One region of the Lysobacter koreensis genome, then DNA from elsewhere that is predicted to be linked to it. Evidence: riboswitches for the same ligand, from Rfam matches in the RefSeq annotation. Region 1 holds a riboswitch; the other holds the start of a gene.
What was found. Region 1 has a riboswitch for cobalamin ahead of ACFQZQ_RS08030 (ribonucleoside-diphosphate reductase subunit alpha). Riboswitches for the same ligand answer to the same signal wherever they lie in the genome.
Positions count from the first base shown of each region.

Region 2: another riboswitch for cobalamin. It lies ahead of btuB (TonB-dependent vitamin B12 receptor); the one in region 1 lies ahead of ACFQZQ_RS08030 (ribonucleoside-diphosphate reductase subunit alpha).

Region 1 covers NZ_JBHTIH010000003.1:576,326-591,514, reverse strand. The annotation lists gene pyk (pyruvate kinase) at 1-447, opposite strand, end outside; gene ACFQZQ_RS08045 (GNAT family N-acetyltransferase) at 511-1,125, shown strand; gene ACFQZQ_RS08040 (HAD-IA family hydrolase) at 1,122-1,772, opposite strand; gene ACFQZQ_RS08035 (phosphoglycerate kinase) at 1,776-2,951, opposite strand; cobalamin riboswitch at 3,242-3,481, shown strand; gene ACFQZQ_RS08030 (ribonucleoside-diphosphate reductase subunit alpha) at 3,866-6,235, shown strand; gene ACFQZQ_RS08025 (ribonucleotide-diphosphate reductase subunit beta) at 6,424-7,437, shown strand; gene ACFQZQ_RS08020 (diguanylate cyclase) at 7,550-9,292, opposite strand; gene gap (type I glyceraldehyde-3-phosphate dehydrogenase) at 9,401-10,405, opposite strand; gene ACFQZQ_RS08010 (S1/P1 nuclease) at 10,496-11,356, shown strand; gene ACFQZQ_RS08005 (MBL fold metallo-hydrolase) at 11,404-12,249, shown strand; gene ACFQZQ_RS08000 (YeeE/YedE family protein) at 12,286-12,741, shown strand; gene ACFQZQ_RS07995 (DUF6691 family protein) at 12,738-13,154, shown strand; gene ACFQZQ_RS07990 (sulfite exporter TauE/SafE family protein) at 13,151-13,900, shown strand; gene ACFQZQ_RS07985 (acetyl-CoA hydrolase/transferase C-terminal domain-containing protein) at 14,393-15,189, shown strand, end outside.
Region 2 covers NZ_JBHTIH010000007.1:77,972-93,160, reverse strand. The annotation lists gene ACFQZQ_RS12480 (hypothetical protein) at 1-185, shown strand, start outside; gene btuB (TonB-dependent vitamin B12 receptor) at 258-2,204, opposite strand; cobalamin riboswitch at 2,323-2,577, opposite strand; gene ACFQZQ_RS12470 (TfoX/Sxy family protein) at 2,616-2,975, opposite strand; gene ACFQZQ_RS12465 (GAF domain-containing protein) at 2,972-3,457, opposite strand; gene bioD (dethiobiotin synthase) at 3,513-4,223, shown strand; gene ACFQZQ_RS12455 (efflux RND transporter periplasmic adaptor subunit) at 4,316-5,494, shown strand; gene ACFQZQ_RS12450 (efflux RND transporter permease subunit) at 5,673-8,738, shown strand; gene ACFQZQ_RS12445 (phasin family protein) at 9,074-9,514, opposite strand; gene queD (6-carboxytetrahydropterin synthase QueD) at 9,678-10,031, opposite strand; tRNA gene ACFQZQ_RS12435 (tRNA-Met) at 10,144-10,220, opposite strand; gene ACFQZQ_RS12430 (RNA pyrophosphohydrolase) at 10,340-10,948, shown strand; gene ACFQZQ_RS12425 ((2Fe-2S)-binding protein) at 11,026-11,229, shown strand; gene bfr (bacterioferritin) at 11,400-11,870, shown strand; gene ACFQZQ_RS12415 (DUF4126 domain-containing protein) at 11,940-12,518, opposite strand; gene ACFQZQ_RS12410 (DUF6776 family protein) at 12,576-13,373, shown strand; gene ACFQZQ_RS12405 (bactofilin family protein) at 13,377-13,790, shown strand; gene ACFQZQ_RS12400 (DUF6776 family protein) at 13,821-14,603, shown strand; gene erpA (iron-sulfur cluster insertion protein ErpA) at 14,800-15,177, shown strand.

The DNA of each region.
Region 1 (15,189 bases):
GGTGCTGATGATGCGCTCGCCTTCGACCGCATCCACGCGCAGCTGCATCATGCCGTCGTCGAGCAGCAGGGTGTCGCCGGCCTGCACGTCGCCGGGCAGGCCGAGGTAGCTGACCCCGACCTCGCGCGTCGTGCCCAAGGGCGCGTCGCTGCGCGCGACCAGGTCGAAGCGATCGCCGGCCTTGAGTTCGACCCGGCCTTCGGCGAAGCGCTCGATGCGGATCTTCGGCCCCGGCAGGTCGGCGAGGATGCCGACCTCACGACCGACGCGCAGCGCGGCCTCGCGCACCGCGTTGGCACGCGCGACCTGCGAGGCGGGATCGCCGTGCGAGAAGTTGAGGCGGACCACGTCGACCCCGGCGGTCAGCAGCGCATCGAGCACTCCCGGCACATCGGTGGCCGGGCCGAGGGTGGCGAGGATCTTGGTACGGCGAAGCGGTGTCGGCATGGCAGACTTCCTAGAGTGCAATGAACGCTAGCACAGCTCCCGAGCACCCAGGATTGCCCACCCATGACGATGGCAGGCGACGACGCTGCACCCACCTCGACGCAAGACACCGCGAGCGTGCTGGATGACCTGCCGGTGCTGGACGGCGAGCGCATCCGCCTGCGCGGCTTCCGCGAAGACGACCTGCATGACCTGTATGCGGTGCATTCGGACCCGCAGGTGATGCGCTACTGGAGCTTTCCGGCGTGGACGGAGCTGGCGCAGGCGCAGGACCGCCTCGCCAACGCGATGTCGGGCCGCGATCCCCGGCGGTTGCTGTGCTGGGCGATCGCCGAGCGCGGCGACGACCGCCTGGTCGGCGGCGTGACCCTGTTCTCGATCGACCGCGCCCAGGGACGCGCCGAGGTCGGCTATTCGTTGCGCTCCGACCGCTGGGGCCGCGGGCTCGCGCGGGAGGCGCTGCAACTGGCACTGGCCCACGCGTTCGACGGACTGGGACTGCGCCGCGTCGAGGCCGACGTCGACCCGCGCAACGCCGCCTCGTGCGCACTGGTCGAACGTTTTGGCTTCGTGCGCGAAGGATTGCTGCGCGAGCGCTGGCTGGTGGCTGGCGAGCTGCAGGATTCGGCGATCTATGGCCTGCTCGCGCGCGACTGGCGCGCGCGCCAGGGCGGCTAGGCGGCCAGCAACACCGGCAGTTCCGCGGGCGCGGCCGCCAGATGGTCGGCCCCGGCACCGCGCAACTCGGCCTCGCCGCCGAAACCCCACAGCACGCCGATGTTGCGCATGCCGTGGTGGCGCGCGCCGTCGATGTCCATGTGGCGGTCACCGATCATCCAGCACTCGTCCGCCTGCAAACCGAGACGTTGCAGCGCCTCGGCGATCAGCTCGGGCTTGTCGCTGAGGCGGCCATCGGCGGTGGCGCCGATCACGTCGTCGAAGCGCCGACCGAACGGCAAGTGTTCGACGATCTTGCGCGCGTGCGGCTCGTTCTTAGCGGTCACGACCGCGAGCCGGTAACCATCCGCATGCAGGGCCTCGACGGTGTCGCCGATGCCGGGATACACCTCGTGCTCGGCCCAGCCGTGGGTCTCGAAACGGTCGCGGTAGTGATCGACGGCCTGCTCGACCCGCACCGGATCGCGCAGCAGCGGCGAAAAGCTGGTGCGCAGCGACGGTCCGATCCAGCGCCGCAGCTCGTCCTGCGGCGGCACCGGGTGTGCCATCTGGGTCAACGCATGCGCGACGCAGCGGGTGATGCCGATCGCCGAATCGATCAGGGTGCCGTCGAGGTCGAAGAACAGCGTGGCGCGCGCGGGCCGCATCACTCAGCCGGCCCGTTGCTTGAGCGCGCTGACCGCCGGCAGTTCCTTGCCTTCCAGGAATTCGAGGAACGCACCGCCGCCGGTGGAGATGTAGCTGACGTCCCCGGCGATGCCGTACTTGTCGACCGCAGCGAGGGTATCGCCGCCGCCGGCGATCGAGAACGCCTTCGACGCCGCGATCGCGCGCGCCAGGGTTTCGGTGCCGCCGCCGAACGCGTCGAATTCGAACACGCCGACCGGGCCGTTCCAGACCACGGTGCCGGCGGCCTTGATCAGCCCGGCGTAGCGCGCGGCGGTATCCGGGCCGATGTCGAGGATCATGTCATCGGCGCCGACCGCATCGACGGCCTTGACCGTGGCCGGGGCGTCGGCGGCGAAGGTTGGCGCGACCACCACGTCGGTCGGCACCGGAATGTCGGCGCCGCGCGCCTGGGCATCGCGCATGATCTGCTTCGCGGTGTCGACCAGGTCCATCTCGACCAGCGACTTGCCCACCGAATGCCCCATCGCGGCGATGAAGGTGTTGGCGATGCCGCCGCCGACGATCAGCTGGTCGACCTTGGACACCAGCGACGACAGCAGCTCGAGCTTGGTCGAGACCTTGGAGCCGGCGACGATCGCCAGCAGCGGCCGTGCCGGGGCGTCGAGCGCCTTGCCCAGCGCGTCGAGTTCGGCCATCAGCAGCGGACCGCCGGCGGCGACCTTTGCGTGGCGGATCACGCCATGGGTGGAGGCCTGGGCGCGATGCGCGGTGCCGAACGCGTCCATGACGAACACGTCGCACAGCGAGGCGTACTGCTTCGACAGGGTTTCATCGTCCTTGCCCTCGCCGACGTTCATGCGGCAGTTCTCGAGCAGCAGCAGCTGGCCCGGCAGCACCTCGACGCCCTTGACCCAATCCTTGACCAGCGGCACCTCGATGCCGAGCAGTTCCGACAAGCGCGCGGCGACCGGTGCCAGCGAATCGGCCTGGCTCCACACGCCTTCCTTCGGCCGGCCCAGGTGCGAAGTCACCATCACCGCCGCGCCCTTCGCCAGCGCCAGCTGCATCGTCGGCAGCGCCGCGGTGATGCGCTGCTCGGAGGTGATGCGGCCGGCCTCGATGGGCACGTTGAGGTCTTCGCGGATCAGCACGCGCTTGCCGGCGAGATCGAGGTCGGTCATGCGGACGATGGTCATGGGGTGGCCTTGAGTGGAAGTGTTTGGAATGCGGCGCAGGCGTTTCAGAGCGTCGTCATCCCCGCGTCCGAGTGGACTTATTCAATCGAAATCGGGGATCCAGTGACGTTCGCGATTGCGTCGAAGTCGCTGGATTCCTGCTTTCGCAGGAATGACGGGCAAGGGGAGCCATCTGGGGCCGCCGCGCCATGGCCGCGCATTGTCCCGTCCGCGCCGCTTCGCGGCAAATCGCGGTGGCGATGGGCCTCCGAGCAAAACCCAACATTTAGCGTTGACGAAAGAAAAATACGCGCTATGTTGTGGCCGTCGGTGCCGGCTTTGCGGTCGGCTGAAAAGGGAAGCTCGGTGCGGACATGCATTCACCAGAATGCCGCGTCCAAGGCCGGCACTGCCCCGCAGCGGTATGGGAAACGAAGGTGGTCATTGCACTGGGCGCGCCTCGCGCCCGGGAAGCGACCCCCGGTAGGCGACACCACGAACGTGGCTGTCACGTCCCGAGTCCGAAGACCTGCCGACAGCCGCGCGATGCACACCGCGCGGTGACCGGCCAGGGAATCTTCGGGGGAAGACGGTCGGTGTCGCTCCGCGTCGGCGTGCCGGCGGGTCCGCCGCAGTCTCCGGCTCAGCGACACCCGCATTCCACCCTCCAGATTCCGCGCCCGCGGGGGCGTGGCCGTGCCGTCGGCGCCGCGCATGCGGTCTTGCCGACGGTGCGTCGTCGCTCCCGTGCGCAGCCCTTCGAGGGGAAGGGTTGCGAGCCGTGCGCCATGCACTGGAGCCTTGCCATGAACATTTCTTCCGACGCCCTCGCGGTCGACACGCCCGCCCAAAGCCCCTCGTTCGTTCCCGAAGCGCACGCGCAGCCGCGTCCCGCGCCCGGGTTCGCGCTGACCCCGCCCGCCGCCAACCTGACCATGAGCGTGACCAAGCGCAGCGGCCGTCGCGAGCCGGTCGACCTCAACAAGATCGTCCGCGCGGTGACCCGCACCTGCGACGGCCTGCACGCCGTCGACCCGATGCGCGTCGCCACGCGCACCATTTCCGGCCTGTACGACGGCGCGAGCACGCGCGAGCTCGACGAGCTGTCGATCCGCACCGCCGCACTGCTGACCGCCGAGGAGCCCGAGTACGGTCGCCTCGCCGCGCGCCTGCTCGGCAACGTGATCGAAAAGGAAGTCGCCGGCATCGAGATCCACGCGTTCTCGCAATCGGTGGTGCGCGGCCACGAACTGGGCCTGATCAACGACCGCCTGCTCGGCTTCGTGCAGGCCAATGCGCGCAAGCTCAACGACGCGATCGACGACTCGCTCAACACCCGCTTCGATTACTTCGGCCTGCGCACGCTGTACGACCGCTATCTCTTGCGCCACCCGACCGCGCGCACCGTGATCGAGACCCCGCAGCAGTTCTTCCTGCGCATCGCCTGCGCGCTGAGCGAGGACATCGGCGACGCGCTGGCGCTGTACCGGCGCATGGCCATGCTCGACTACCTGCCGAGCTCGCCGACCCTGTTCAACGCCGGCACCACCCACGAGCAGTTGTCGAGCTGCTTCCTGCTCGACTCGCCCGAGGATTCGCTGGAGAGCATCTACAAGCGCTACATGGACGTGGCCAAGCTCAGCAAGTTCAGCGGCGGCATCGGCCTGGGCTACACCCGCATCCGCTCGCGCGGTTCGCTGATCCGCAGCACCAACGGCCTGAGCAACGGCATCGTGCCGTGGCTGAAGACGCTCGACGCCTCGGTCGCCGCGGTCAACCAGGGCGGCAAGCGCAAGGGCGCGGCCTGCGTCTACCTGGAGCCGTGGCACGCCGACATCGAGGAGTTCCTCGAACTGCGCGACAACACCGGCGACGAGGCGCGTCGCACCCACAACCTCAACCTCGCCAACTGGATCCCGGACGAGTTCATGCGCCGGGTCGAGGCGGATGCCGAGTGGTCGCTGTTCGACCCGGCCACGCTGATGAAAGCGGGGGCGCCGCAGCTGACCGACCTGTACGGCGAGGCGTTCGAGCGCGCCTACGCCGCGGCCGAAGCCGCCGGCCTCGCCCACAAGCAGGTCAAGGCGCGCGAGCTGTACGGGCGGATGATGCGCACCCTGGCGCAGACCGGCAACGGCTGGATGAACTTCAAGGACAAGTGCAACCGCGCGTCGAACCAGACCCTGCGCGCCGACAACGTCATCCACCTGTCGAACCTGTGCACCGAGATCCTCGAGGTCACCTCGCAGGACGAGACGGCGGTGTGCAACCTGGGCTCGATCAACCTGTCGCATCACGTCGAGCTGTTTTCGGAAGGCCTGGTGCACGGCGAGGCGGGTCGCTTCGACTTCGACAAGCTCGCCGAGACCGTGCGCCTGGCCGTGCGCCAGCTCGACCGCGTGATCGATCTGAACTTCTACCCGATCGAGACCGCGCGCCGCGCCAACCTGCGCTGGCGCCCGGTCGGACTCGGGACCATGGGCCTGCAGGACGTGTTCTTCAAGCTGCGCCTGCCGTTCGATTCGGAAGCCGCGCGCCGGCTCTCGCGCGAGATCGCAGAAAGCATCTACTTCCATGCGCTGTCGGCCTCCAACGAACTGGCGATCGAGCACGGCAAGCACCCGAGCTTCGGCGACACCCGCGCCGCGCACGGCGAGCTGCAGTTCGAGGCCTGGGGTGTGGTGCCGGCGCAGGCCGAGCGCTGGGACGGCCTGCGCCAGCGCATCGCCGAGCACGGCCTGCGCAATTCGCTGCTGATCGCGATCGCACCGACCGCGACCATCGCCTCGATCGCCGGCTGCTACGAGTGCATCGAGCCGCAGGTCAGCAACCTGTTCAAGCGCGAGACGCTGTCGGGCGATTTCCTGGTCGTGAACCGCTACCTCGCCGACGAGCTCAAGCAACTCGGGCTGTGGACGCCGGAGTTGCGCGACCGCATCAAGCTCGCCGAAGGCTCGATCCAGGGCATCGCCGAGATCCCCGAGTTGCTGCGCCAGGTGTACCGCACGGTCTGGGAGGTGCCGATGCGCTCGCTGATCGACATGGCCGCCGAGCGCGGCGCGTTCATCGACCAGAGCCAGTCGCTCAACCTGTTCATCGAGAGCCCGAACATCGGCCAGCTGTCGTCGATGTACATGTACGCGTGGAAACGCGGGTTGAAGACGACCTATTACCTGCGCTCGCGTCCGGCGACGAAGATCGCCAAGACCACCGTCGGCTCTGCCGCGACCGCCGCACCGGTCAGTACTGGCGATGCCATCGCCTGCTCGCTGGAAAGCCCCGAGAGCTGCGAAGCCTGCCAGTAGCCGCGTCCAGCCCCTCCCCTTGCGAAGCAGGGGGAGGTTGGGAGGGGGTGCTTTGGCTGTTGCCGTTGGTCTTGACCAGCAACCGCAACAGCAACAGCAACAGCACCCCTCCCCAGCCCTCCCCTGCTACGCAAGGGAGGGAGCAGGAGCCTCAGTCCCCGCAATTCCGGCCATCTTCGGAACCTGATATGACCCAGCCCGCCCACCTCCTCGACCCCGGCTTCGACCTCACCCTGCGGCCGATGCGCTACCCGCAGTTCTACGAGATGTACCGGGATGCGATCCGCAACACCTGGACCGTCGAGGAGGTCGATTTCTCGCTCGACATCAACGACCTCAAGCACAAGTTCGGCACGGCCGAACGCCATCTTGTCGAGCGCCTGGTCGCGTTCTTCGCCACCGGCGATTCGATCGTGTCCAACAACCTGGTGCTGAACCTGTACCAGCACATCAACGCGCCCGAGGCGCGCATGTACCTGTCGCGGCAGCTGTACGAGGAAGCGCTGCACGTGCAGTTCTACCTCACCCTGCTGGACAGCTACCTGCCCGACCCGGCCGCGCGCGCCAAGGCTTTCGACGCGATCGAGAACATCCCCTCGATCCGCGCCAAGGCCGAGTTCTGCTTCAAGTGGATCGACTCGTTGCAGGGCCTCACGCGCATCGAGACGCGCGAACAGCGCCGCCAGTTCCTGCTCAACCTGGTCTGCTTCGCCGGCTGCATTGAGGGCTTGTTCTTCTTCGCCGCGTTCGCCTACGTCTACTACCTGCGCTCGCGTGGCCTGCTCAACGGCCTGGCCTCGGGCACCAACTGGGTGTTCCGCGACGAGAGCGGGCACATGGCGTTCGCGTTCGAGGTGATCCGCACCGCGCGCGAGGAGGAGCCCGACTTGTTCGACGACGAGCTCAAGGCGCAGGTGGTGGCGATGTTCGAGGAAGCGGTCGACTGCGAGACGCTGTTCGCCCACGACGTGCTGTCCGGCGGCGTGGTCGGGCTGTCGATCAAGGACATGCGCCAGTACCTGGAGTACGTCGCCGACCAGCGCATGGCGCAGCTGGGCATGCCCAAGCACTTCGGTTCAAGCAACCCGTTCGGTTTCATGGACCTGCAGGACGTGCAGGAGGTCACCAACTTCTTCGAGCGGCGCGTGTCGGCCTACCAAGTCGGCGTGCAGGGCGAGGTCGCGTTCGATGCGGCGTTTTGAGCGATCGCGATCGACGAAAGCTGCGGCGTCGGATACACGGCACTGGGATGTCCCGGATCAACCCCCGGTTGTGCCCACGCTGGTGCCGGGTCGGCGATGCATCCGCATCGGGCTAACTGCGCACGGTGGACACGCGATCGCGACCGGAGTGCTTGGCCTGGTACAGCGCCCGGTCGGCTCGCCGCAGCATCGCCTCCAGATCATCGCCATCGCCGCCCTCGCGGGTGGCGACGCCAATGCTCACGGTGAGCATCCCGCCCGGTGACTCCTCGTGGACGATCGCCGCCCCCGCCACGCTGGCCCGGATCCGGTCCGCTACCTCCGTGGCCTGCTCCAGCGAGGTATCGGGCAGGAACACGACGAACTCCTCGCCGCCGGTCCGCACCAGCGTATCGCTGCCGCGGTAGAGCGAACTGCGGACCGCACCGGCGAAACGGCGCAAGGCGTTGTCGCCCGCCGGGTGGCCGTAACGGTCGTTGTAGGACTTGAAGAAATCGATGTCCATCGCCAGCACTGACAGCGATTGTCCCTGCCGCATGGATTGTTCCCACAGGCCGGTCGCGGTCTCCCGGTAGCCACGGTAGTTCAGGCAGCCGGTGAGTTCGTCGGTGCGGCTGATGCGGTCGAGTTCGGCGACGGCGCCGCTCAGTTCCTCGGTCCGCTCGGCAATCTCGCGTTCGCGCGTGGCCACAACCGTGCGCAGCGATGCGGCCAGTTCGCTTTGCCTGTCCAGCGCCTGCTTGAGATCCGCATACGCGCTATTGAGCCGATCGCCGAGCTGGTGGATCCCCGACACGATCGGCTGCAGTTCCGTCGGCATCCCACGCGCATCGTGTCGGGTCAATGTCCCGCCGAGCGCGAACCCCTGCAGCGTCTGGAGCAGCCCGCCGATGCCTGCCTGCAGCGAATGCATCTGCAACCACGATGCAACGCTCACGCCGAGCACGAACAGCAGCAGCAGGACCATCGGCGCCAGTATCCTCCCCCGTACTTCCGCATCGAGCAGGCGCTTGGGCACCAGCACGAACAGCTGCCATCCCGACGCCAGCACGGCCCTGGCGGCATAGGCATCACCGTCGTGGCGCAATACTCCCTGCAGCAGACCGAGGCGAGTAGGCGGCACGAGATCCCGCGCACCCAGCATCGGTTCTAAACCCGTGCCGACCAGCGAGGCGAGCGGTTCCAGCGGCACCCCGTCACTGGCCAGGATTACGTGGCCCGTGCCATCGAGCAGCAGCACCTCATAGCCGCGGCCCTGCAGGGCCTGGATCCGTTGCGCGGCGATCGTATCGGTGCGGATCGATCCCTCCACCACGCCAGCGAACCCGCCGGCATCCTGCAGCGGCGCGGAAATCGCGATCAGCGGATCAGTACCCTGCGAGCGACCGCGGAAGGCATCGGACACGTACGCGCGACCGGTTCGTTTCGGCTCCCGGAAGTAGGCCCGGTCGGCGACGCTGCGCACGGTCGCCAGGGGCATGGCGAGCGGCGGATCGCTGGCGCGGACGACGCCCCGTGCGTCGGTGACCAGCATGGTCACGAATCCGGGATAGTTGGTGCGCACGCGGGCAAGATCGGCCGACCAGCGTGCCGGGTCGCGGGCGCTGCCTTCGGCGCTGCGGCGCTGGGCGAGGACGTTGACGGCGGCCCGGTGCACCGCGATGAAGTCGTCAACCTCGCGGGCGGTCGATACCGCTACCGAGGCGGTGCGCATTTCCGCGCCTGCGCGCTCCTTGGCCAGGTTTAGCCACACCAGGCCTGCAATCAGCAGCAGCGCCGGCACCAGGACGCCGAGCAACATCACCTTCGCGAACTGGCGACGTAGCGACGCCGGCCTCATCGCGGATTCGGTCATGCCATGGGTCCAGCGCTTCGCATGGATCGAAGCTACTGCCCCACCGGCCGGCGGGCAAGCGCCATCAAGGCGCGCACGACCGCGCTCGTCCGCCGGTCGGGGCGCCCCCTAGTTCGCCGCGACCACCTTGACCATTTCCAGGCACTTGTTCGAGTAGCCCCACTCGTTGTCGTACCAGCTGACCAGCTTGACGAAGGTACCGTCGAGGGCGATGCCGGCGTCAGCGTCGAAGATCGAGGTGCGGGTGTCGCCGCGGAAATCGGTGGCGACCACCTTGTCCTCGGTGTAGCCCAGGATGCCCTTGAGCGGACCTTCGGACTGCGCCTTCATCTCGGCGCAGATCTCGGCGTAGGTCGCGTCCTTGACCAGCTCGACGGTCAGGTCGACCACCGACACGTCCGAGGTCGGCACGCGGAAGCTCATGCCGGTCAGCTTCTTGTTGAGCTCCGGGATCACCACACCGACGGCCTTGGCCGCGCCGGTGCTGGAGGGAATGATGTTCTCGAGGATGCCGCGGCCGCCGCGCCAGTCCTTGTTGCTCGGGCCGTCGACGGTCTTCTGGGTGGCGGTGGCGGCGTGCACGGTGGTCATCAGGCCGCGCTTGATGCCCCACTTGTCGTTGAGCACCTTGGCCAGCGGCGCCAGGCAGTTGGTGGTGCACGACGCGTTGGAGATGATCGCCTCGCCCTTGTAGGTCTTGTCGTTGACGCCATAGACGAACATCGGCGTGTCGTCCTTCGACGGCGCCGACAGGATCACCTTCTTCGCGCCCGCATCGAGGTGCTTCTGCGCGGTGGCCTTGTCGAGGAACAGGCCGGTCGACTCGATCACGACTTCGGCACCGACCTCGTCCCACTTCAGGTTGGCCGGGTCGCGTTCCTGGGTCAGGCGGATCTTCTTGCCGTTGACGATGATGTTGCTGCCGTCGACCTTGACCTCGCCGTCGAAGCGGCCGTGCACCGAGTCGTACTGCAGCATGTAGGCCAGGTATTCCGGCTCCAGCAGGTCGTTGATGGCGACGATCTCGATGTCGTTGCCGAAGTTCTGCACGGCCGAGCGCAGCACGTTGCGCCCGATGCGGCCGAAACCATTGATACCAACCTTGATCGCCATGTTGCGGGGACTCCTGGGCAAGCGGAAGACGGGAAAGACCGCTATTTTAGCCCGCATCCCCTCCCCGAGCACCCGCGAGAGTCCCAGACCATGCGCCGCCTCCTGCTGACCGCCGTCCTGCTCCTCCCGGCCCTGCTGCTGCCGGCCGCGCCCGCCTTCGCCTGGAGCGCCCTGGGCCACCGCCTGGTCGGCGAGCTCGCCCAGCGCCACCTCCACCCCGCCGCCCAGGCCCAGGTCGCCGCCCTGCTCGCCGGCGAGCCGGCCCCGACCCTGGCCGGGGTCGCGATGTGGGCCGACCACCTGCGCGACAACGACCCGCCGCGCTTCAAGGCGACCTCGCGCTGGCACTACGTCGGCACCCAGGGCAGCTGCCAGTTCGAGCCGGCGCGCGACTGCCCCGACGGCGCCTGCGTCATCGGCGCGATCGAGACCCAGCGCCGGGTCCTTGCCGACCGTAGCCAGCCGCTGGCCGCGCGCCGCGACGCGCTGAAGTTCCTGGTCCATTTCGTCGGCGACGTGCACCAGCCGATGCACGCCAACCACCAGCCCGACAAGGGCGGCAACGACTTCCAGGTCAGCCTGCGCACCGACCTGCAGCCCGAGCCTTACGCGCGCAAGCACTACGTCGACGGCGTGATGGGCACCAACCTGCACTCGGTGTGGGACTTCTACATCCTCGGCTCGGCCGGCTTCGGTACCAACGGTGCGGCGCTGCAGCCGTATGCCGACCGCCTCGACGCGCAGCCGTGGCCGCCGCTGACCACCCCGCTCAGCGCGCCAGTCGCCTGGGCCGGCGAGTCCTGCCGCCTGGTCGACGCGCGCGGGCTGTACCCGCCCGGCCACAAGCTCGACCGCGCCTACCTCGATGCAATGCGGCCGCTGGCCGAGCAACGGGTGCGCCAGGGCGCGTACCGGCTCGCGGCACTGCTCAACGAGACGCTCGGGCGCTGACCGGCACGCGCCTCCATCCACCTGCCACCCACCCGGACCATTGCGCCATGTCCCTGCACGTACAGCCGTTCCACCATGCCGGCACCGGCACTTGGAGCTACATCGTCAGCGACACCGGCACCGCGCAGGCGGCGATCATCGACCCGGTGCTCGACTTCGACGCGGCCACGGGGCGCGCCAGCACGGGGTCGGCGCAGGCGCTGCTCGATGAAGTGCGCGAGCGCCACCTCGACGTGCAGTGGCTGCTGGAAACCCACGCCCACGCCGACCACCTCTCGTCCGCGCAGTGGCTGAAGACGCAGCTGCCGCAGGCACGCGTCGCGATCGGCCACGGCATCCGCGCGGTGCAGCGCACGCTCGCGCCGACGCTCGGCCTCGACGGGATGCCGACCGACGGCAGCCAGTTCGACCACCTGTTTCACGACGACGACGTGTTCCGCATCGGCACCGTGCCCGCGCGCGTGATCGCGGTGCCCGGCCACACCCGCGACAGCCTCGCGTATTTGATTGGCGACGCGCTGTTCACCGGCGATTCGCTGTTCCTGCCCGACGCCGGCAGCGCGCGCTGCGACTTTCCCGGCGGCGACGCCGGCCAGCTGTACCGTTCGATCCAGCGCCTGTACGGCCTGCCCGACGCGACCCGGGTATTCGTCTGCCACGACTACGGCATCAAGGACGGCGAACACGCGCGCGAGCCGCGCTGCGCGACCACGATCGGCGAGCAGAAGCGCGGCAACATCCACCTGCGCGAAGGCGTCAGCGAAGCCGAGTTCGTCGCCATGCGCAGCGCCCGCGACGCCACCCTCGCGCCGCCGGCGTTGATGACGCCCGCGCTGCGCGCGAACCTGCGCGCCGGCGCGATCCCGCCAGCGCCCAACGGCGCCGGCCGCTAGCCCGGCTTACGCCCGACCGCACCGCAGAGCCCGCGCATGCCGACCGCCTTCACCCCTGTCTCCGCGCTGCTCGGCGGCGCCCTGATCGGGCTGGCCGCCACCGTGCTGCTCGCCACGCTGGGCCGCATCGCCGGCATCAGCGGCATCCTCAACAGCGCCATCGAGGGCGAACCCGGCGCCGGCGACGCGCGGCAGTCACGCGGCGAGCGTGGCTGGCGCATCGCCTTCCTGTTCGGCCTGGTCGTCGCTGCAGGCGCCTGGTTCGCGTTCGCCGGCGTCGCACCCCGCGAGGGCTTCCCGTTGCCGTGGCTGGTCGCGGGCGGGCTGCTGGTCGGCGCCGGCACGCGCCTGGGCAGTGGCTGCACCAGCGGCCACGGCATCTGCGGCCTGTCGCGGTGGTCGAAGCGCTCGCTGGTGGCGGTGGCGGTGTTCATGGGCTTCGGCTTCCTCACCGTCTACGTGCTGCGCCACGCGCTGGCGGTGCTGGCATGAAGCGGCTCGCCCTGGCCACGATCGCCGGCGTGCTGTTCGGGCTCGGCCTGGCGGTGTCGGGCATGACCGATCCGGCCAAGGTGCTGAACTTCCTCGACCTTGCCGGCCAGTGGGACCCCTCGCTGGCGCTGGTGATGGGCGGCGCGCTCGCGGTCTCGGTGCCCGGCTACGCCTGGTTGAGGCGGCGCGGCCGCGCGCTCGGCGGTGCGGCCCTGCCGGCGGCGCCGAGCACGCGCATCGACGCGCGCCTGCTCGGCGGCAGCGCCTTGTTCGGGATCGGCTGGGGCATCGCCGGCTACTGTCCGGGGCCGGCGCTGGCGAATCTCGCGCACGGGTCACTGGAACCGGTGATGTTCGTCGCCGCGCTGCTGGTTGGCTCGCAACTCGTGCGCCTGCTGGAGACTCGCGCTTGAGCGAGACCGAACTCCTGCTCGCGGGGCTGTTCCTGGCCGTCGCCGTTCTCTACTCGTCAGTCGGCCATGCCGGCGCCAGCGGCTACATCGCGTCGATGGCGCTGCTCGGCTTCGCGCCCGAGCAGATGCGCCCGACCGCGCTCGCGCTGAACCTGCTGGTCGGCGGCATCGGCCTGTTCCGCTTCTGGCGCAGCGGCCACGTGCGCTGGCGCAACGTGCTGCCGTTCGTGCTGGCCTCGGCGCCGGCGGCGTTCTTCGCCGCGCAGATCAAGCTGCCGAAGGAAAGCTATTCGCTGCTGCTTGGCCTGGTGCTGCTGGTCGCGGCGGCCGGCGTGTTCCACCACGCCGCGCGCGCCGAACGCGAGGACGCCGAGGCCGTCGGCCGTCGCGTGCCGTGGTTGCCGGGCCTTCTGATCGGCGCCGGCATCGGGATCCTGTCCGGCCTGACCGGCACCGGCGGCGCGATCTTCCTCACGCCCTTGCTGCTGTTCGCGCACTGGATGCCGACCCGCGAGGCCAGCGGCACCTCGGTCGCATTCGTCTGGATCAACTCGGTCACCGGCCTGGCCGGCCTGCTGCATGCCACCGGCACCCTGCCGACCGCGCTGCCGCTGTGGCTGGGCGCGGTCGCGATCGGCGCGTTGATCGGCACCCAGCTAGGCCTGAAGTGGCTGCCAGTGAAGACGCTGCGCTACGCGCTGGGCGTGGTGCTGCTGATCGCGGCGGGAAAGCTGATCCTTGCCTGAGGCGAACCCGGCAGGTCGGCGCCGGCACGGTCTAGGCTGCCCGCCTCGCCTCGCATGACGCGTACCGTGTCGCGCCTGCCGCCCGGAGTGTCGCGCGTGACTCCTGGAGGGTCGCGCCCGATACCCGAAGTGTCGCGCGTGGCTCTGAGAGTGTGGCGCGCGACTCTCGGAGTGTCGCGCGTGGCTCCGGGAGTGTCGGGCGCGACTCCCGGAGTGTTGGGCGCGGCTCTGGGAGTGTGACGCGCGACTCCCGGAGTGTCGGTCGCGACTCCCGGAGTGTCGGGCGTGACCCCCGGAGTGTCGGGCGTGACCCCCGGAGTGTCGGGCGCGACCCCCGGCGTGTCGTTCGGCGTTTCGCGGGCTCGCACACCGCATTCGGCGTGGGCGCGCACGGTCATGACGTTGCTGCCGGTGCGGCGCGCAAGGCATCTCACCTGGTTCCGCGCGGGCCCCTCGCGACGCAGGCGCAGCGCCGGAGTTAGGCTGGGTGCCATGACGACCCGCCCTGATCCGGTTTACCTCGACTCGCTCGACGCGGCCGTCGACCTGCTGCTCGCGCGCGTCGCCGGGCCGCTGCATGTCGGCGCGCCGCTCGGCCTGGGCAAGCCGCACCGGTTGTTGAACGCGCTGTACGCGCGCATCGAGCGCGATCCGTCGCGGCCGCTGCACCTGTACACGGCGCTGTCGCTGGATCCGCCCGGTGGCGGCAAGGGTTTGGAGGCGCGTTTCCTCGCGCCGTTCGTGCAGCGGCATTTCGGCGACGACTTCCCGAAGCTGGCGTACGTGCAGGCGCTCAAGCGCAACGCGCTGCCGGCACACATCGAAGTCGAGGAGTTCTACCTGCAGTCGGGCGCGCTGCTGCACTCGACCCAGGCGCAGCGCCGCTACGCCAGCCTCAACTACACCCACGTCGCGCGCGCGCTGGCCGAGCGCGGGGTCAACCTGATCGTGCAAAAGGTCGCGCGCGAGGCCGACGTGCGGCATGGCCGGGCGCCGCGGCTGTCGCTGTCGTGCAACACCGACCTGACCTTCGACGCGGTCGATGCGATCGTCGCCAGCGGCCGGCCGCGGCCGCTGCTGGTCGCCGAGGTCGATCCGGAACTGCCTTGGCTCGGTGGCGAGGCCGCGGTCGACGCGAGCTACTTCGATGCGGTGGTCACGCCACCGGGGCCGTACCCGAAGCTGTTCGGGCTGCCGCGGCAGCCGGTGACCGATGCCGACTACGCGATCGGTTTCTATGCGAGCACGCTGGTGCGCGACGGCGGCACGCTGCAGATCGGCATCGGGGC
Region 2 (15,189 bases), on a different contig from region 1:
TGCTGGCCGCGGTGTCATTGCCGCTGGCTTGGTGGCGTAGCGGCGTGATCCGCACCGAGGGCGGGTCGACTCATCGCGCGAGGCAGCCGGCGAAGTACTGGATCGGCTTCGTTGCGTTCGGGTTGGTGCTGGAAGCGCTTATCGCGACGCTGGTATTCATCGGTTGGCGCATCTGGAATGGCTAGCGTGAGAAGATGCAGGCAGCAACAAAAAAGCCCGGCGACTGCCGGGCTTTTTTGTTGCTGCGGGTGAGGCGATCAATCCACCGGCGCGTAGCGCAGGGTCAGGAAGAACTCGCGGCCGGGCTGGTGGTAGAACGCGGCCGTCTCGTACTGGCGATCGAAGACGTTGGCGGCGCGTGCCTGCAGCGTCCACGCCGGCGTGAACGCATACTCGGCGCGCACGTCGAGGGTCGCGTAGCCGCCCAGGCGGCGGGTGTTGGCGGCGTCGTCGAAGCGCGCACCCGAGCCGATCCCGGTGAAGCCGAGGCGGAAATCCCCGAAAGCGCGGTCCAGCTCGATGCGCGCGCTGTGCCGCGCGCGACGCGGCAGGCGGTTGCCGGCATTGGCGCCGCCGCCGCGGTTCTCGGTGTCGAGGACGCTGGCGCTGGCAGCGACGGTCCAGTCAGCGAAGGCGGTGTCGACGCCGAGTTCGGCGCCGCGCAGGCGGGCGCTGTCGAGGTTCTGCGGCACGAACATCGCGTCCAGCGAGATCAGGTCGTCGACGCGGGTGCTGAAGCCGTCCAGGCGCCAGCTGGCGCGGTCGCCGCGGTACGCGACGCCGGCTTCCCAGCTCTTCGATTCCTCGGGCACGAGGTTCGGGTTGCTGGTCGGGAAGCCGCCGAACGCGGGGAAATACAGCTCGTTGAAGGTCGGCGCCTTGAACGCGGTGCCGTAGCCAATCGTGGCGCGCCAGCCCTGCGCGAACGCGATGCCCCACGCGGCGCTGCCGGTGGTGTGGGTGCCGAACTGCTCGTTGTCGTCGTGGCGCGCGCTGGCCTCGAGCGACTGCGCGCCGAACGTGGCCTGGTACTGCGCGAACACGGCGTGGTTGTCGCGCTGCGTTTCATCGTAGGCGGTGCTGCTGTCGACGCGGTCGCGCAGCCAGTCCAGGCCCACGCTCAGCAACTGGCCCTCGCCCAGGCCGAAGTCGCCCTGCAGCGTGGCGCTGTCGCGGTCGGTGTCGAAGTGGCCCAGGTCGGCTTCGACGAAGCGGCCGCTGAAGCTGTCGAACTTGCGCAGAAAGTTGTCCGACGCGTCGGTGTTGCGGCCGACGCTGGCCTGCAGCTGCAGCCGCTGCGACGGGCGCCAGCTCGCCTTGCCGCCGAGCACCTGCTGCACGGTCTTGGACAGGTTGCCGAAGTCGCCGTCGTACTCGTTGCGGCCCTCGGCGCGCAGCGCGTGGGCGTCGAACTTCCACGCCTCGCTGGCATCGAAGCCGCCGCGCAGCGACAGCGAGCGGCTGCGGTAGGCGTCGCGGTCGGGTTCGGTGGTGAAGCAGCCGGCGAACACCGGGAAACCGATGCCACGGCAGGCATCGATGCCCTCGTCGTTGAGGTAGGACGCGTCGGCGCCGAACCAGCCGCGCCCGAGTCGGCCGCCGAAACCGACGCTGCCTTCGGCGAAGCCGTGGCTGCCGACCGTGGCGCTGGCGCGTGGCGCGCTGCGGTCGCGGTCGCTGCCGGCGCCGCGACGGGTGAACAGCTGGATCACGCCGCCGATCGCCTCGCTGCCGTACAGGCTCGAGCGCGGGCCGCGCACGATTTCGATGCGTTCGATCAGCGCCAGCGGCAGGTCCTGGAACGCGGCCAGCCCGGAGGTTGCCGAGCCGATGCGCACGCCGTCGACCAGCACCAGCACGTGGTCGGATTCGCTGCCGCGCAGGAACGCCGTGGTCAGCTTGCCGCTGCCGCCCTGATTAGACAGCGAGATGCCGGCGCGGCCGCGCAGCAGCTCGGGCAGCGAGCGCGCCTGGCTGCGTGCGATCGCGTCCTGGTCGATCACCTCGACCGGCGCAAGCGCGGCGTTGGCACTAGTCGGAGTGCGCGTGGCGGTGACGACCACGTCGTCCAGCTCGGTGGCCGGATCGGGCGACGAGCGTCCGACTTGCGCGTGGGCGAGGGCGGGCAGGCCGATGGCGAAGGCCACGGCCAGGGACAACGTGCTCAGCGAAAACGGGCTGGGTGACAGCAGGCGAAACGACATCGGGGATTCTCCAGCGCGGGCGCGCATCAGTGCAGGAAAGCCGCGTGGAGAAGGCAGGCGCCGCGAAGACGGGCGCGCGCAGGCGGCCCGTGTCGCTGCGCAATGCCCACCGCATCGCAACCAGTCGTGCATCGAGGCCGGTCTCCGGACTCGCGAGCGGGGCGCAGGGATCCGGCTGGGGACCTGCACTCCAGCCGCGACGCCTTCCCATGGGCTGCTTGCGCAGGAGCCACAGTGGCGGATGTCGCGGTTTGACTCGCTTACCGTTGCGGGGGCAGTGCCGGGCTGGTCGCACGTGGTCGTGGACGTCACCGGCTTCCCGTTTCAGCCCCTTGGCTTGCGCCGCGGGGTCACCTCAAAGCGCGCGCAGTCTACGCCAGCGATGGCGCCGGCGTCTGCCGCGCAGGGAGATCAGCCGTCGGAGTCGTCGGGGCCGGCGCGCATCGCCACGGTGTCGGCGGTGAGCACGGTGGTGGTCACCGGGCCGGCCGGCGGCCGGTAGCGCGGCGGCGGCAGCAGTGCGATTGCGGCTTCGGCGGCGCTGACCAGTTCGTGGCGGCGCTGGTCGGGAATCTCCTGCCAGTGGCAGTCGCCGAGCGCGCCCTCGATCGCGTACAGCAGGTTCAAAGTCGGCTTGAAGCCGGCCCGCTTGACGCGCATGAACGCCTCGACCGTGCCGATCGCGGCGATGTCATCGTGAGAGCGCAACCCTACCTGGCGCAACCAGGCGGCGGACTTGGGGCCGATGTTGCGCAATTTTTCAGCGGTCATGCGAGCGACTCCAAGTAGGCCTGGGCGATGGCTTCCAGACCTTGCTGGTCGTCCGCGTCGAAGCGGTCCAACTGCGGGCTGTCAATATCCAGAACGCCAAACAGCGCACCATCAGGCCGCACCAGCGGCACCACCACTTCCGATTGCGAGGCCGAATCGCAGGCGATGTGGCCGGGGAACGCATGCACGTCGGCGATGCGCTGGGTCTGCCGGGTCGACGCAGCTGCGCCGCACACGCCCTTGTCCAGCGGGATGCGCACGCATGCCGGCAGGCCCTGGAACGGACCGACCACCAGCTCGATGCCATCGAACAAGTAGAAGCCGGCCCAGTTCAACCCCGGCACGCCGTGGTAGATCAGCGCCGACAGGTTGGCGGCATTGGCGATCGGGTCGCGCTCGCCGGCCAGCAGCGCGCGTGCCTGGGCGAGGAGTTGGGCGTACTGCTCCGGCTTGCTGCCGGTAAGGGTGTGGGCGGAGAACATGCCCGAAGTGTAGCGCCGCGCACGGCGCGACGCGGCCGCGCAGTACGCTATGCCGATGAACCCGCGCAGCGTCTACGTCACCGGCACCGACACCGGCGTCGGCAAATCCGTCGCCAGTGCCGCGCTGCTGCACGCGTTGCGCGGGCGCGGTCTGCGCGCGGTCGGGATGAAGCCGGTCGCCAGCGGCTGCGTCCACACCATCGACGGCTGGCGCAACGACGACGCGCTGCTGCTGCAGGCGGCGAGCGATCCGCTAGCCGACCACGACCGGCCGGCGTACGCCGACATCAACCCGTTCCCATTCCCGTTGCCGCTGGCGCCGGAGTTGGCCGCCGCCGAGGCCGGCATCGAGCTGGCGCTGGCGCCGATCGTGCAGGCCTACGCACGTCTGGCCATGCAAGCCGACGCCGTGGTGGTCGAGGGCGTCGGCGGTTGGGCCGCGCCGCTGTCGGCCACGCTCGACCAGGTCGACCTGGTGCGCGCGCTGCGGCTGCCGGTAGTGCTCGTGGTCGGCCTGCGCCTGGGCTGTCTCAACCACGCGCGCCTGACCGCACGCGCGATCGCGGCGGACGGCGCGGAGCTGGTGGGCTGGATCGCGAGCGACATCGATCCGGCCATGGACCGCGCCGACGCCAATTTCGCGTTGCTACAACGCAGGCTGCCGGCCCCGTGTTGGGGTCGCCTGCCGTTTGCCGCCGCGCCCGACCCGCGGGCGCTGGCCCTGCATCTGGCTGTGCCGGATCCGGCGATTCGCCTGCAGGCGTGAGCCCACGCGCCGGTTGGGACTTCTGGCAGGGGGACAGCCGACTCCCTGCAAGGCTAAACTGATCAGTACAAGAAATGGACGACGAGGCTCCCATGCGCCGCACGATGCTGTTTTCTGGATTGCTGGTCGCCGGCCTGATCGGCCTGGCCGGTTGCGGCAAGGACGACGCCGCCGCAGGCGCCGGTGCAGGCGGGCCGCCCGGCGGCGAGATGCAACTGCCGGTCGAGACCGTGACCCTCAAGCCGCAGGCCCTCACCGCCGGCCTGCAGACCGTCGGCAGCCTGCGCGCCGACGAGTCGGTGGTGGTGCGCCCGGAGATCGCCGGCCGCATCCAGCGCATCCACTTCACCGAAGGCGGCCGCGTCGCCGCCGGGCAGGCGTTGTTCACGCTCGACGGCAGCCTCGCCCAGGCCAGCCTCAACGAGGCCTCGGCCAACCTCGCCAACAGCCGCGCCGCCGCCGCGCGCGCCGGCCAGCTGGTCGGTGAGAAGCTGATCGCGCGTGCCGATTACGACCGCACCCGGGCCGCGCTCGGGGTCGACCAGGCGCGCGTCGCCTCAGCCCGCACCGCGCTGTCGAAGATGACGCTGCGCGCGCCGTTCTCGGGCCAGATTGGCTTGCGCGAGGTCAGCGTCGGCGAGTTCGTCAACGCCGGCCAGGACCTGGTCACGATGGTGCGGCTGGACCCGATCGAGGTCGACTTCAGCATCCCGGAAAGCGCGCTGGCGCAGCTGCGCAACGGCCAGAAGCTCACGCTCACGGTCGACGCGTTCCCGGCCGACACCTTCGGCGGCCAGATCGTCGCGATCGACCCGGTGGTCGATGCCAACAGCCGCAGCGCCAAGGTCCGCGCGCAGATCCCGAACCCCGACGGCCGTTTGCGCCCGGGCCAGTTCGCCAAGCTGCAGCTCGACACCGGCACCGACAGCGCCGACGCGCTGCTGGTGCCCGAGCAGGCGCTGATGCAGGACGGCGACACCCGCTTCGTCTACACCGTGGTCGACGGCAAGGCCAAGAAGACCGTGATCAAGACCGGTGCCCGGGTGCCGGGCCTGGTGCAGGTGGTCGAAGGCCTCAAGGCCGGCGACGTGGTGATCACCGCCGGGCAGGCCAAGCCGATGATGCACGAGGGCGTCGGCGTGATGTCGCTGCCGCCGCCGGGGGCGGCCGCTCCGGCTGCCGGCACCCAGCCGCCGGCAGCCGGCGCGTCCCCCAATGCCGCGCCGAAGGCGGCGCCCGCCACCGAGAAACAGGCCGAAACGGCGAAGTAGTCGCAATTGAGCCCCTCTCCCGCCGGGAGAGGGGTTGGGGTGAGGGTTCGGCGCGAGCGTTTAGCTCCGAACTCGTCCCGAACCCTCATCCGCCCCAGCTGTTATCAAGGCCGGGGCACCTTCTCCCCAGGCCTTCGAAACGCGAGGGGAGAAGAAAAAGTCAAAAACGAGGCCCCCCATGGTCCTGTCCGACATCTCCATCCGCCGCCCGGTCTTCGCGACCGTGATCAACCTGGTCGTGCTGCTGGTCGGCATCATCGCCTACGACCGCCTCGCGGTCCGGCAGATCCCCAACGTCGACACGCCGGTGATCAACGTCAGCACCAACTACCCCGGCGCGTCCGCGCAGGTGATCGAATCGCAGGTCACCCAGCCGATCGAGGACGCGCTGTCGGGGGTCGAAGGCATCGAGTACATGCAGTCGGTCAGCCGCGAGCAGTCCAGCCAGGTGACCGTGCGCTTCCGCCTCGACCGCGACGCCGATGGCGCCGCGTCCGACGTCCGCGACCGCGTCGCGCAGGCACGGCAGGTGCTGCCGGAGGAAGTCGACGAGCCGATCATCCAGAAGCAGGAAGCCGACGCGCAGCCGATCATCTACCTCGCGTTTTCCTCGACCCGTCATTCGCAGGTCGAGATCGCCGATTACGCCGAGACCCTGGTCAAGGACCGCATCCAGCAGATCCCCGGCGTCGCCCAGGCGATCGTGTACTCCAGCACTTATGCGATGCGCGTGTGGCTGCAGCCGCAGCGCCTGGCCGGCTTCGGCCTGACCCCGGCCGACGTCGAGGCCGCGCTGCGCGCGCAGAACGTCGAGATCCCCGCCGGCCGCGTCGAAAGCGAGCAGCGCGAGTTCACCGTGCTGTCCGAAACCGACCTGAAGACGCCCGAGCAGTTCGGCGAGGTGATCCTCGGCGACGTCGACGGCTACCTGGTGCGCCTCAAGGACGTCGCCCGGATCGAGCTGGGCGCGCAGGAGGAACGCTTCCGCGCGCGCTACAACGGTCAGAACGCGGTGCCGCTGGCGGTGGTCAAGCAGGCGGTGGCCAACCCGCTCGACATCTCCACGGCGATCAAGGAGATGCTGCCGCAGATCCAGCGCACGTTGCCCGAGGGCATGAAGATCGAGGTCGCGTTCGACACCACGATCTTCATCGAAAAGTCGATCGAGGAGGTTTACAAGACCGTCGCCGAGGCGGTGGTGCTGGTGATCCTGGTGATCTTCCTGTTCCTGCGCAGCTGGCGCGCGACGCTGATCCCGCTGGTGACCATCCCGCTGTCGCTGGTCGGTGCGTTCGCGCTGATGTACGCGTTCGGCTTCACCATCAACACCCTCACCTTGCTGGCGATGGTGCTGGCGATCGGCCTGGTGGTCGACGACGCGATCGTGATGCTGGAGAACATCTACCGGCACATCGAGGAAGGCATGCCGCCGTTCCAGGCGGCGCTGCAGGGCAGCAAGGAGATTGGCTTTGCGATCATCGCGATGACGCTGACGCTGGCCGCGGTCTACGTGCCGCTGGCGTTCTCCACCGGCCGCACCGGCAAGCTGTTCGTCGAGTTCGCGTTGACCCTGGCCGGCGCGGTGATCGTCTCCGGTTTCACCGCGCTGACGCTGTCGCCGATGATGTCGTCCAAGCTGCTGCGCCACGAGACCAAGCACGGCCGCTTCTACGTCGCCGGCGAGAAGGTGCTGGGCTGGATCGACCGCAGTTACCGCCGAGTGCTGACGGCCGGCTTGAACGCGCGCTGGGTGGTGGTGATCGTGGCGGCGCTGGTGTTCGGCGGCGCGTTGACCCTGTTCAAGCTGCTGCCCAACGAGCTGGCGCCGCAGGAAGACCAGGGCTTCATCATCGGCTTCGGCATGGCCCCGGAAGGCGCCACGGTCGACTACACCGACAAGTACGCACGGCAGATGGAAAGCGCGTTTGCGAAGATCCCCCAGGTGCAGCAGTACTTCCAGATCGTGGGGTTCCCGAACGTCACCACGACGATCGGCTTCGTGATGCTCAAGGACTGGGAGCAGCGCGAGGTCTCCACCGCCGACGTGCAGGGCCAGCTGTTCCCGCAGTTCATGGGCATCCCCGGGATCATGGCGTTCCCGACGTTGCCGCCGCCGCTGGGCCAGGACGGCTTCGGCCAGCCGGTCAACTTCGTGGTGCAGAGCACCGGCACCTGGGAGGAGCTGGGCGCCACCGTGCAGAAGCTGATGGCGAAGATGGGCGAGAACCCGAAACTCACCAACCCCGACAGCGACCTCAAGCTCGACAAGCCGCAGCTCAAGCTCGAACTCAACCGCGACAAGGTCGTCGCGGTCGGCAGCGACGTCGCCAGTGTCGGCCGCACGCTGGAGACGCTGCTCGGCGGGCGCAACGTGACCCGCTTCAAGCGGGGATCGGAGCAGTACGACGTGATCGTGCAGGTCGAGGACGCCGACCGCCGCACCCCGGGTGACCTGTCCAACATCTTCGTCAAGGGCGGCGACGGGCAGATGGTGCAGCTGTCGAATCTGGTCGACGTGCAGGAAACCGTCGCGGCCAAGGAGCTCAACCACTTCAACAAGCTGCGTTCGGCCACGGTCAGCGCCGGCCTCGCGCCGGGCTACTCGATGGGCGAGGCGCTGGCGTGGATGGAGACCGCGCTCGACGAAGTCGCGCCCGAGGCGCAGTACGACCTGTCGGGACAGAGCCGCGAGTTCCGCGAGTCGGCCAGCGACTTCGCGATGATCTTCGGCCTGGCGGTGGTGTTTATCTTCCTGGTGCTGGCCGCGCAGTTCGAAAGCTGGGTCGACCCCCTGGTGATCCTGCTGGCGGTGCCGCTGGCCGCGTTCGGCGCGTTCCTGGCGCTCAAGCTCACCGGCGGCAGCTGGAACATCTACTCGCAGATCGGGCTGGTGACATTGGTGGGTTTGATCGCCAAGCACGGCATCCTGATCGTGGAGTTCTCGAACCAGCTGCAGGAGCAGGGCAAGACCAAGTTCGACGCGGTGGTCGAAGCCGCCGCGCTGCGCCTGCGCCCGATTTTGATGACCACCGGTGCGATGGTGCTGGGTTCGCTGCCGCTGGCGATCGCCAGCGGCGCCGGCGCCGAGGCGCGCAACCAGATCGGCTGGGTGATTGTCGGCGGTATGTCGATCGGCACGGTGTTCACCCTGTTCGTGGTGCCGGTGATGTACCTGCTGATCGGCCGCGACCATCAGAAAGCCGCCGCGGCGCAGGCCCGGCTGGAGACCGCGCCCGCGCATTGAGCCGGTAGGTTCCGCGACACAAAAAGGCCGCCTTGAGGCGGCCTTTTTGTTGGTCGTCTTGCTACGGCTTTGCTGCCGTTGCCATTGCTCGTCATCCGCGTGCAGGCGGGGATCCCGGGACGTGGCTCTTGCTCTTCTGGTCGCCCCTTCGTACCGCTCGCGCGTTGCAAGCCACTGGCCTGCCTTGGCGATGAGCGATCAAGGCCAACGCACGCCGGCAGCGGCACCGGCAGGCCGCATCGGACATGACCTCCGACGCGAAGCGTCAGGCAACAAAAAACCCGGCAGCCTGCGCTGCCGGGTTCCGTGCCCAGTGGGTACTGGAGAGAGAGGCTTTACTTGACGCTGCCCTTCGGCGCGGTCGCCTTGGCGGCGTTGGCGCGGAACGCCGACTCGGCCTGCTCGGCGACGGTCTCGACGTTGGCCTGCGCCTTCTGCACGAACGACTCGCCCTGCGACTTGGCAATCTCGCCGATCGCCTCGTTGGCCTTGATGCTGTGGCCGAGCACGTCCTGGCCGGTGCTGACCGCGCGCTCGAGGTTCTCGCGCGCAACCTGCACGCCCTTCGGCATCAGGTTCTTCATGCCGTCGAGGTCACGCACTTCGGCCGCTTCGCCGAGGAACGCGAACGTCGCGTTGGCGCGCTCGTTGATCGCGGCGACCTGCAGGCCGAACACGGCCTGGGCGTTCTGCAGCGCGATGCGGTTGATCTGGGCTGCCGTGTCCGCGAACTGGCGCGTGGCGGCGGCAAACTGTTCGTTGAACTGCTGGTACATGGCGGGCTCCTGCGGTCAATCCGTGCGGGGTTGCCGGATTGTGCGTCGCAGCATAATGCCCGATTTGTTGCGACGCAACAATAAAATTATGAACTGGGGTTGGCGTTCATAATTTGTTCTGGAACAAGGGCTTGCGGTGGTTGCGGCCTGGAGGTGGATCGGTTCAGCCGCGGTAGCGGCAGCCGGACGTGCAGGTCTCGTGGATCACCACTTCGCTGAGCATCGGCAGCGCCGGCTTCAGGCGCTCCCAGATCCACAGCGCCAGCCGCTCGCTCGTGGGATTGTCCAGCCCCTCGATGTCGTTGAGGTAGTGGTGGTCGAGGCGGTCGTAAAGCGGCTGGAACGCCTGCTTGACGTCGCCGAAGTCCATCACCCAGCCGCTGCGCGTGCCCAGTTCGCCGCGCAGGTGGATCTCGACCCGGAACGAATGCCCGTGCAGGCGCGCGCACTTGTGCCCTTCGGGCACGTTCGGCAACCGGTGCGCGGCCTCGATGGTGAAGACCTTGAAGATATCCATGCGCGGGACGCCGATGGGGAGTTCTCGGGAGTGCGTAGCCCGACCACGCGAATCGGTCGGGGCGGGCGCCAGGCCTGAGCGTGCAGGCGGGCGTTTCAGTGCGCGATGCGTGTGGTGGCTATGGGTGGACTCGAACCACCGACCCCAGCATTATGAGTGCTGTGCTCTAACCGGCTGAGCTACATAGCCACGCGGAGAACCGCGAATTATTCCTGCCTTGGTTGGCGCCGTCAATCACCCGGCCTCTTGCTTGTCCGCTGGCGGATGCCGTGGCAGAGTCGGAGACAGCGCATTTTGGAGTCCGCATCGTGATCGATCCGGACGGTTACCGACCCAACGTCGGCATCGTGTTGATGCATCCAGACGGACGCCTGTTCTGGGCGCGCCGCGTGCATCGCGATGGGTGGCAGTTCCCGCAAGGCGGGATGAACACCGACGAGACGCCGCTCGAGGCGATGTACCGCGAACTTCGCGAGGAAACCGGGCTGCTGCCCGAACACGTCGAAGTCCTCGGCGCGACCCCCGGCTGGCTGCGTTACCGGCTGCCGGCGCGCGCGGTGCGCCGCAACGACCGGCTGGTGTGCATTGGCCAGAAGCAGGTGTGGTTCCTGCTGCGGCTGACCGGCCAGGAGTCCGACCTGCGGCTGGACCTTACCGACAAGCCGGAGTTCGACCATTGGCGCTGGGTCGATTTTTGGTACCCGCTCGAGCACGTGGTGGTGTTCAAGCGCGGGGTCTACGGCAGCGCCCTGCGGCACCTGGCGCCGTTTGCGCGCACCGTCGCCGGGGCGCAGGCGGTGCCGATGCCCGGGCCCGATCCCCGGATGGGGGCCGGCGTTCGCAATTGGCAACGGCCCCGCGCACGGCCACCGGCACCGCCCGCGCGCGGCGGCACGGGCCGCGACCCAGGTTCCTAATTGACAATCATTCGCATTCGTGGCGAAATGCCTGTGCAGCCGATCGGGCTGCTCGCCCGCGCTCCCGCGCCACGCCCATGTACGTCTGCATCTGCAACGGAGTCACCGAACGCGACATCCGCGACGCCGCGCAAGCCGGTTGCCGGAGCGTGCCGGAGCTGACCATGCGCACCGGCGCTGGCGCCAACTGCGGCAGCTGCCTGGATCAGGCCGCTGCACTGCTGGACGAGACGCGCGCCCTGCGCGAGTTGCCGTTGCCGGTGCTGCAGCACGCAGCTTGACGTTCTTACCTGCCTGAGCATCCGACAGCTTGGGGCCAGGCGCGATTCCCGGCGGCAAGTTCGGTTCCTGGCTTCCCTGGTCTGGTACGCGCGAATGCACTCGATTCGCGTTCCGCCAGCGCGCGCGCGGAACGGCTAGAGTGCCGCCACTGCAGGCACGGAGCACGGCGATGAAAGGCGACGCCAAGGTCATCGAGTTTCTCAACAAGGCGCTCTACAACGAGCTGATCGCGATCAACCAGTACTTCCTGCACGCCAAGATGCTGAAGAACTGGGGCCTGAAGGAACTCGCCGACCACGAGTACCACGAGTCGATCGACGAGATGAAGCATGCCGACAAGCTGTCGGAGCGCATCCTGTTCCTCGACGGGCTGCCGAACTTCCAGGCGCTGGGCAAGCTGCGCATCGGCGAAGGCCCGCGCGAAGTGCTCAACTGCGACCTCGCGCTCGAGCTCGAGGCGCTGCCGCTGCTGCGCGAGGCGATCGCGTACTGCGACGGCGTCGGGGACTACACCAGCCGCCAGTTGTTCGCCGACATTCTCGAGTCCGAGGAAGAGCACATCGACTGGATCGAGACGCAGCTGGCGTTGATCGAACGCCTGGGCGAGCAGAACTACCTGGCGACCAAGATCGAAAGCTGAGCCGCGATACCTCCGGGGAGTGCCGGCGCCACCGTTCGCGGTGGCGTTGTCATTTGTGGGCGGTGTGCGTTAGCCCGGAACCCGCGGCGCGCGCCGGAACAGCCGGCGCCAGATCCACCACACGCCGGTGGCGAGCAGCACGCTGACCAGCACCACGCACGACAACGCGATCCACGGGTGCGCGAACGCCAGGGCGAGGCCGCCGACCACGGCCACGTCCTCGGTGACCGAGGCGGTCCAGTTGCTGACCGGTTCGGGTGAGGTGTTGAGCAGGGCGCGGGTGCCGCTCTTGAGCACGTGGCTGGTCAAGGCCACGCCGGCGCCGGTGGCCAGCGCGCCCGCGCCCAGTTCGCCATCGCCGGACAACGTGGCCGCGGCGAGGAACGCGCCGGCCGGGACGCGCAGCAAGGTGTGCAGCAGGTCGGAGGCCGAGTCGATGCCCGGGATCTTGTCGGTGAAGAACTCGGCGGCGGCGAGCACCCCGGAGACGCCGATCACCCACGGCGACTGGGTGACCTCCAGCGCCGAGGGCAGGTCGAGCCAGCCGAACGCGCCGGCGATGCCCACGCCGAACACCGTCAGGTAGACGCGGATGCCGGCCAGCCAGGCCAGGACTACGCCAACTGCGAACAGGTGCGCATCTGTCATCGGGCAACCTCGTTATGCTCCGCGCCGAGTATAGGGGACCCACGGGGAGTGCCGCGCATGGCCAAGCCGCCGCCGCGTTTCATGGTTGTTGAGCGACGGCGCAGCCGGCGGCCGCTGGCGTGGGCGGCGTTCCTGGTGGTCTGGGCGCTGTCGCTGTTCGGTGCCTGGAGCTGGGCGGGCTGGCGCGCGGCGCCGCGGCTGGACGAGGTCAGCGCGCAGCTGGGCACCACCAGCGAGCAGTTGCGCCGCTACCAGCGCGAGATCGGCGAGCTGCGCCAACGCCAGGCGACGCTGGCGCGCTCGGACCAGATCAGCCGCTCGGCGAACCGGCAGATCCAGCGCGAGCTGGCCCAGCGCGAACGCGAGATCGCGACCCTGCGCGGCAAGACCGCGTTCTACGAGCGGCTCGGCGGCGCCACCGCCCAGCCGCGCGGGCTCAACGTGCATTCGGCGCGCTTCCTCGCCGAAGCCGGCGGCAGCTGGCGCTACCAGGTCGTGCTGACGCAGAGCCTCACCCGCGGCGGCGTCAGCCTGGGCAAGCTGCGGTTCGCGGTGGAAGGCGTGCGCGCGGGCAAGCTCGCGACGATCCACTGGGACGAGCTGCACCAGCGGGCGGCGGCGCCCGCCCAGGACTACTCGTTCCGCTACTTCCAGCAGCTCGACGGCAGCGTGATGCTGCCGCCGGGTTTCACCCCGCAGCGCGTGCGCGTGTCGCTGCGCGGCCAGGATGCCGCGGTCGAGCAGACGGTGGCGTGGGAACACGCCGGCGGCACGCACCACGACGCGCATGCCGCGCAGACTCGTCCCGCGCCCGCGGCGACCCGATCCCTTGCCTCACGACTGCGAGACACCTGAGCGATGTTCAAGCACAAACGCATCCCGCCCGCCGGCGCGGTCGACACCCTGATCGGCCCGCAGGTCGTCATCCGCGGCGACTTCCATTTCAGCGGCGGCCTGTACGTCGAGGGCCGGATCATCGGCAAGGTGATCGCCGACGACGACCAGCGCGCGGTACTCACGCTGGCCAGTGAGGGTTGCATCGAGGGCGAGATCCGCGCGCCGGTGGTGGTGCTCAACGGCACGCTCAACGGCGACGTGTACGCCAGCGAGCGGCTGGAACTGGCCGCCAACGCGCGCGTGCTCGGCAACGCCCACTACAAAGTGGTCGAGATGGCCGCCGGCTCGGTGCTGACCGGCCGGCTGGTGCATGTCGAAGCCAGCGCGCAGGTGCTGGCGTTTCCCGACCTGATGAACGAGGCCGCGTCGTTGTAGGCTGTCCGCGTCCGGATCCGAGCGACGCGCATGACCACGCCACCCGAAGCATCCCCCGCCGCACCGACGGACCCGAACGCGCCCCCGAAACAAAGCTGGCGCCTGGTGGCTGCGGCGGTGTTCGTGCTGGCGTTGGGCTTCGGCGGCTGGGGGCTGTGGAGCCTGTTCGCGCCGGGCTCGGACAACGTGCGCGCGCAACTGGCCGGCAGCGAGCGTCAGGGCCGCAGCCAGGCGGGGCAGATCGAGGAGCTGCAGCAGCGCGTGAGCACGCTGACGCGCTCCGACCAGATCAGCCGCGACGCCAACCGCGACCTGCAGGGCGCACTGGCCGAGCGCGACGAGGAACTCGCCGGCCTGCGCGCCGACGTGGCGTTCTACGAGCGCCTGGTCGGGGCCACCGGGCAACGCCGCGGACTGGCCGTGCATGCGCTGAAGATGCTGCGCCAGGCCACCCCCGCTTCGGCCGGGCAGCCGCAGGGCGCGGCCGCGTGGCACTTCACCACCACCCTCACCCAGAACCTCAACCGCGGTGCGGTCAGCGCCGGGCAGGTCAGCATCGCGATCGAAGGCACGCGCGGCGGCCAGCTGCAGAAGCTGGCCTGGGCCGACCTGCGCCAGCAACCCAACGCGCCCGGCGTTCCGTACTCGTTCAAGTACTTCCAGCAGGTCGAGGGCGACGTGTTCGTGCCGGCCGGGGTGACCCCGGTGCGCGTCACGGTGCGGCTGCAGCCGCGCTCGGGCGCAGTGGTCGAGCATTCGTTCACCTGGGCCGACGCCACCGGCGAGCAGGGCGCCAGCGCCGCGGTGAAGTGAGGCGGACGACACAGGCCGGTTGCCAGCGCGCGGGGTCGTTCAGCCAAGCCGTTCTGTGGATCCGAGCTTGCTTTGATGGCTTTGCCGAGTTCATAGGGCGCCGAGCAGGATCTGATCCAAGCGTCACCAACTGGATCCACGCCAAGCATCAGCTTGGCGGTTGAATGCGGCCGCCGCGCGCCCCATGCTTGTACGCATGGAATCGACCACCACCGACACCGCCGCGCCCGGTTACCAGTCGCTCGAGCGCCCGCTGCAGTTCTCGTCGGCCGCCGCGGCCAAGGTCCGCGAACTGATCGCCGAAGAGGGCAACGCCGCGCTGAAACTGCGCGTGTACATCCAGGGTGGCGGCTGCTCGGGCTTCCAGTACGGTTTCGAGTTCGACGAGCAGCAGGGCGAGGACGATCTGGCGATCGCCACCGACGGCGTCACCCTGCTGGTCGACCCGCTCAGCCTGCAATACCTGATGGGCGCGGAAGTCGACTACACCGAAAGCCTGCACGGCGCGCAGTTCGTGATCCGCAACCCGAACGCGAAGACCACTTGCGGCTGCGGTTCCTCGTTCGCGGTCTGAGCCGCGCGGATC